DNA from 2 places in the Brevibacillus sp. M2.1A genome. Region 2 is predicted to be linked to the other one. Evidence: a T-box and tRNA genes for the amino acid it is inferred to sense, from the RefSeq annotation. Region 2 holds a T-box; the other holds one or more tRNA genes.
What was found. A T-box is a leader RNA that pairs with one kind of tRNA and senses whether it is charged. The one in region 2 lies ahead of serS (serine--tRNA ligase), so its partner is inferred to be a tRNA-Ser.
Positions count from the first base shown of each region.

Region 1: it has a tRNA-Ser gene. The T-box ahead of serS (serine--tRNA ligase) is inferred to sense a tRNA for this amino acid. The anticodon was not compared.

Region 1 is NZ_JABSUY020000001.1:4,604,027-4,607,299, reverse strand. It holds gene thiM (hydroxyethylthiazole kinase) at 1-500, shown strand, start outside; tRNA gene HP567_RS22165 (tRNA-Ser) at 1,337-1,429, shown strand; tRNA gene HP567_RS22160 (tRNA-Glu) at 1,438-1,511, shown strand; tRNA gene HP567_RS22155 (tRNA-Val) at 1,550-1,625, shown strand; tRNA gene HP567_RS22150 (tRNA-Leu) at 1,634-1,720, shown strand; tRNA gene HP567_RS22145 (tRNA-His) at 1,738-1,813, shown strand; gene HP567_RS22140 (glyoxalase superfamily protein) at 1,898-2,266, opposite strand; gene HP567_RS22135 (DinB family protein) at 2,263-2,727, opposite strand; gene HP567_RS22130 (EamA family transporter) at 2,873-3,273, opposite strand, start outside.
Region 2 is NZ_JABSUY020000001.1:603,086-606,358, reverse strand. It holds gene aceB (malate synthase A) at 1-300, opposite strand, end outside; gene HP567_RS02805 (hypothetical protein) at 361-528, opposite strand; gene serS (serine--tRNA ligase) at 720-2,000, opposite strand; T-box leader at 2,056-2,281, opposite strand; gene pdxT (pyridoxal 5'-phosphate synthase glutaminase subunit PdxT) at 2,408-2,983, opposite strand; gene pdxS (pyridoxal 5'-phosphate synthase lyase subunit PdxS) at 2,994-3,273, opposite strand, start outside.

The DNA.
Region 1 (3,273 bases), 4.0 Mb from region 2:
GAACCGAGACAAGTCAACGTCTTGCGCAGGAACTCAACCTAGCCTTCATTAGAGGAAATGCTGCCGAGATTGCCAATGTCGTAGGTGAGCGCTGGGAGATTAAAGGTGTAGATGCGAAGGAAGCAGGCGGAGATGTCGAGAACCTAGCGAGAGCAGCAGCGAAAAAGCTAGGAACAATCGTAGCGATTACGGGCAAGGTCGACGTGATTTCGGACGGAGAAACGACTTATTCGATCCATAATGGTCATCCCATCTTAACGAAGGTGACCGGAACAGGCTGTTTGTTAACGTCTGTTATGGGAGCGTTTGCAGCCATTGCAAATGACAAGCTGATCGGAGGAGCTGCGGCATTGGTATGCTACGGTGTTGCTGCTCAGTTGGCAGCCGAGAAAGCAGCAGTAGTAGGGCCAGGAAGTTTCCAAATCGAATTTTTGAATGCCTTGTATAACTTGACCACAGACGATGTTCGCCGTTTTGGATATATCGAAAAAAGGGAATAAAAATTCCCCTTTAAAAAAGGGGAGGAAAATGACCGTAGAACGATTAAGCTAGATATGTTAGACAGTAGCTGTAATTTCGCAGTGAATAAGACAGCAGCTTCTTCTGGTGCTCTGAAAGTGCTAGGAATATAAATTCAACGTGATCATCATCGTATGGACGGACATAAAAACGGGAAATACCATGACAAATAATTTCTCTCTTTAACGTCAGCGCCACACTGGCGTCTGTTCGTATGTGCAATTCCACGCTGTGTACCCTCCTTGGACATTCAATAGAGTACCAAAAAAATACAAGGAAAAACAAGGGAATTATGTCTGATTCATGTCCAAGTTGTTACCGTTTTTTGGATGAAAACTGACAAGGAGAACGATTCAGAAAAAACTAGCGTGGATTGCTGGGAAAGCACCCTGTTCGAGAGAAAAAATTCGAGATGAGTCCGGCCATTCTCCCTTTTTCCGTTGAGGTATTTACTTTATTTCGAAGGCACCGTACGAGCTCCTGATCACAGTGACAAGAAAAATAGCCGTGCTTTTGATAGCAATAATCATGCCTCTTGCAGCATCTGTCGACATCATCAATCGGCGCAGCCGGCCCGGAGCATCCAGGCCCGCACCAGTTTCCGTACAAACAGGGGAAGCCTACTGAACGGCGCTTTCTTTTTGACAACTGACATCACTCCGTCTTGTAAAGGAATACTACTTGTATCATATTGAACCGGAAGTGAAGTTGCTTTAGGCAATCTCCCTTTTTTCGTAAACTTTCAAAATATCACTTGAAATCATGTTGTGAATATGATAGATTAATTCTTGCCGAAGCGAACGCTTGCAGGCTCGATGGATGGATGTCCGAGCGGCCGAAGGAGCACGATTGGAAATCGTGTAGGCGGTGTCGAACCGTCTCGTGGGTTCAAATCCCACTCCATCCGCCATGATACTTGGCCCGTTGGTGAAGCGGTTTAACACAGCAGCCTTTCACGCTGTCATACAGGGGTTCGAATCCCCTACGGGTCACCTAGCAAAACGCCCCCAATGAAATAGCGGGGGATTGTGGAGGCTTAGCTCAGCTGGGAGAGCATCTGCCTTACAAGCAGAGGGTCGGCGGTTCGATCCCGTCAGCCTCCACCATTTTATATGCGGTCGTGGCGGAATTGGCAGACGCGCTAGATTCAGGTTCTAGTGGTGGCAACACCGTGGAGGTTCAAGTCCTCTCGACCGCACCAAGCAAACCCTATATATGGCGGTCGTGGCGAAGGGGTTAACGCACCGGATTGTGGCTCCGGCACTCGTGGGTTCAAGTCCCATCGATCGCCCCATCTATTTATGTTCAAAATGTAAAATGAAATAGCCCAGCGGTGGCTCCTGTAAAGGAACTGTCGCTGGGCTTTCTTTGTATTTGTTTACGAGTGATCGACAGGCTGATAAAAGTGAAGGCGATTGCCAAAAGGATCGGTCACGCTCACTTCACGCGTTTCCCACGGCGTCTCCTCTAAATCAGGACAAGCGTACTTGTATCCTTGACGCAACAGGGACTGATGGAAAAGCTCAATGTTTTCCACCTGTACGCGAATCGCTGAGCCAGGACAAGCATCTCCGTGATGCTCGGATAGATGAATCGTGCACGATGGAGAGGAAATTTGCATGTATAAAGGAAAATGATCCTCGTAACGATGCTCCCAATCAATCTGAAATCCTAGAAAATCCACATAAAACTCTCTTGCCTTCTCAACGTCAAACATGCGAAAAATTGGCGTTATAGTCTGAGTCATTTGCCTAGAAACCTCCGGATTGTATTGAGGGAGGCGAGGTGCATCCCTTCGTGAAAAATCGTTCGTACTAGCACTTGCGCAATCGTATGCATGCCGGATTCTGTTGCGGGAAACTCTTCGTCTAATCGATCCTTGTAAGCAGCCTGTATCTTCTGAGGTTGTTCTTGTAATAAGGAAACGAGCGTTTCGAGATTCGGCGGCGGTGTTTTCCAGTCAGCAGGCTTGGTCCCGAAGTTAAACCATTCCTTGAAGCCAGGGGGGAGCGGGATCGTTTCTTTTGTAAGGTGCGCGATCCATAAATACTGATCGAGATAAATGTGCCCCAGATTCCACAAGATATTGTTGGAGAAACCATCAGGAATGATGTTCGCATCTTCATTTGTCAAACCATCGATTGCTTTTAACGTCTCCTGTCGATAATCCTCTAGTTGCTGGAATAACACCGAATGCCGCTTTTCCATACCTTTCCCCCTTTGAGTGGCAGTCTTCGCAAATAAATTCGAGGCAGAGAATCTACCTTCCTTCTATATGAAGGGGGTGTACCAAAAAAAGCGTGCAGAACAGCTCGTCTGCACGCTTTTTGTATGCGGTTTATAGAAAACGGCGCTACATTCTTTCCTGCTCGAGGGTGTGAGAAGGGGAGAATAGTTTCCGCCACTTTACTTGCGGTACACAAATGGCAGCCAGGATCATGAATACGCCACCCCATTGAGGGAGAGAGACAGTCTCTTGAAGCACGAAGCTCGACAAGAGCACGACTGTGGGCAGCTCGACTGCACTTAAAATGGTAGCCAGTCCATTGCCGATCCGCGGCACACCGACAGCCAAACAGAAGATCGGGATGACCGAACCGAAGATCGCAACCAAAAGACCGAGCGGCAGTAAACCTTGCAGAAGCTGACCATTTACCAAGAAAGTCGGCGGATAAACGATCGAGAGCATCAGGGCTGCCATACTAATCGAAATCGCGCTTCGCAAGTATGGATCCATTCCAGGGAGAATTCGCC
Region 2 (3,273 bases):
CGAAGGTCCTGTAATCTCCACCCGTCTGTCCTGCAAATCTTTGGGCAATGGAGCAACAGTCCAATCTCCTTTGCGAATGTCCGCTGTTTCCTCTAAAAAATCGGGTAGTTGACCTGCATCAATCTGCAATTGGCGCTCCACGCGCTTCGCCAACAATTGTTGGCGTCTGTCGCCAAACCTTTGCTCCAGCTTCATCACGAATTGAATCGCTTCTGGTGTCAGGATATCTTGATAACCAGGGTGCATCTCACCGGAAATCTGCACCTCCAGCGGATATGGATTCGTTGGTACAGTAGTCAAAACAGCTCCTCCTCCCTCACTTGAAAGTTATTATGGTACAGATCGATAAAATGTTTTTTATTATATAACAGCGATAGCAAAAAAAATGTCCTTACTCCTGATACCCGCTGCCACTGCAATGGCTGCAGCATACATGACCGTCTCCCAAGCAATTGTGGCAAGCCGCTCCGTTGGCATCACGACCAACGCCTCCACATCTTGGGCAATTTTGTTCTCCGTTACCTTCACACCGATAGCAGTCCATTCTCCATTCCTCCATTTCTGTATTAAAACAATTTTCTTAAAATTTGTTTTTATTATATAACAGAGATTAGTACAGTGCAACACGTTTTTTTAAAAATATATCTGTATTAGTACACAATATAAAACAGCCCTTGACCCGTTATGGATCAAGAGCTGTTTTCCAAATCTCTCGCTTATTACTTCGGTGCGATCTTATCTACTCCGCCCATGTACGGACGAAGAGCTTCTGGAATTACGATTGTTCCGTCTGCCTCTTGGTAGTTTTCCAAGATTGCTGCTACTGTACGTCCAATCGCCAAACCGGAACCATTCAATGTATGCACAAATTCTGGCTTTGATTTCGTATCGCGACGGAAACGGATATTGGCACGGCGTGCTTGGAAGTCTTCAAAGTTCGAGCAAGACGAGATTTCACGGTATGTGCCGCCGCTTGGAATCCAAACTTCCAGGTCGAATTTCTTCGCAGCCGTAAAACCAAGATCGCCTGTGCACATGCTCAGGACACGGTATGGCAATCCAAGCAGTTGAAGCACCTTTTCAGCGTTTTTCACCAGTTTGTCGAGTTCGTCATAAGACTCTTCTGGTTTCACGAATTTCACCAGCTCAACTTTGTTGAATTGATGCTGACGAATCAACCCACGCGTATCACGGCCAGCAGAGCCCGCTTCCGAACGGAAACATGCGCTGAAAGCAGTGTAGTAGCGAGGGAGATCCGCTCCATCCATGATCTCATCACGATGCATATTGGTGACGGGCACCTCTGCTGTTGGAATCAGGAAGTAATCTGGTCCCTCGATTTTGAATGCATCCTCTTCAAACTTAGGCAATTGCCCCGTTCCCGTCATGCTCGTACGGTTGACGATATACGGTGGGATCACTTCTTCATAGCCATGCTCATTCGAGTGCAAATCCATCATGAAGTTCATCAATGCGCGCTCCAGACGTGCGCCCAAGCCTTTATAGAAAACAAAACGGCTTCCTGTTACTTTTGCCGCGGTTTCAAAATCGAGGATGCCTGCTTGGCTAGCCAGCTCCCAGTGAGGCTTAATCTCGAAGTCAAACGCACGTGGCTCTCCCCATGTCCAGGCGATCACGTTATCGTCTTCAGTCGTACCGATCGGCGTGCTTTCATGCGGAAGGTTTGGCAGGCTCAGCAAAATGAACTCCAGCTGTTCATCCAGTTGGCGCAGCTCTTCATCCAAAGCCTTGATGCGCTCATTTACTTCTTTCATTTCAGCGATCAGATGGTCTGCATTTTCCTTATTGCGTTTCATGACAGCTACTTGCTCGGATACCGTGTTACGCTTATTTTTCAGCGCTTCTGCCTCTTGGATGACTTCGCGACGCTTTTCATCTACTTCTACGAATTGATCCAACGCAGAAATATCTTCATTGCGGTGAGCCAAACGGCGTTTTACTTCTTCTAAATCCTGGCGTAATACTTTTACGTCCAACATGTGTAAATCCCTCCGAATCGTATTGAAAAAAAAAACAAAAAACACCCGTCCCCTGGTAAGGGACGAGTGTTGTATACCCGCGTTGCCACCCTCGTTGACATATGCAGCAATCCTTCATGCATATGCCCACTCTTCCGTCATAACGGGACGGTTCCGGGCAAAGTTGTTGTTCCTTTGCCACTCCGAGATGGATTCCCTCACATAACCGGATCGGTTTGCACCTACCACCGACTCTCTAGGCCTGGCTCTTGTGAAGTACTTGTTCTCATCATCGCATTCTCATTCATGAATACTATTATTGTTAACTGTACTACAGGTTCTATACGTATGTAAAGAGCAGCCCATCCTGATCTGTACAGAAAAAAGAAGATCGGCACCTTTTTACGGCCGATCTTCCGGTATGACAGCTAGCTTCTGTATTCCTTGACCATGTCGAGGAAGTATTTGTGCAGTCTTGTATCTTCGGTCAATTCTGGGTGAAAGGCTGCTGCCAAATAATGACCGCTTCGGGCGACAACAATCTTGTCTTCATGCTTGGCCAAGACTTGACCATTCTCTCCCACTTCCATAATATACGGAGCCCGGATGAACACTGCCGGGTAATCTGCCGCTACACCCGCAACAGGCATCAAGACTTCAAAGCTCTCCTTTTGGCGACCAAAAGCATTCCGCTCGACTTTGGTATCCATCAAGCCTAAATGGTAATCGTCTTGTCCTTGAATCCGTTTCGCCAGAAGAATCGCTCCTGCGCAAGTTCCGAAGATCGGCTTGTTCGCCTTACCGAATTCTTGAATAGCCTCCATGAATCCGTACTTGTGCATCAGCTTGCTAATCGTGGTGCTTTCTCCGCCGGGAATGACCAGTCCATCTAGGGCATCCAGTTCTTCTACTTTTTTGACCGGGACAGCTGTCGCACCAACCTCTTCTAGCATTCGCAGATGTTCTGATACAGCTCCTTGTAGAGCGAGTACGCCGATTATCATGCTACTCACCTTACCAGCCGCGCTCTTGCATGCGATCAGCTTCACGAATTTTGGAGATTTCGATTCCTGGCATTGCCGTTCCCAAGCCTTTAGATACGCGAGCAATCAGTTCGTAATCTGTGTAGTGAGTGGTCGCTTCCACAATCGCGCGAGCAAACTTCTCTGGATTCTCTGATTTAAAGATACCAGAGCCAACAAACACGCCATCCGAGCCGAGTTGCATCATCAGGGCAGCATCCGCTGGTGTTGCTACTCCGCCTGCTGCGAAGTTTACGACTGGCAGCTTACCT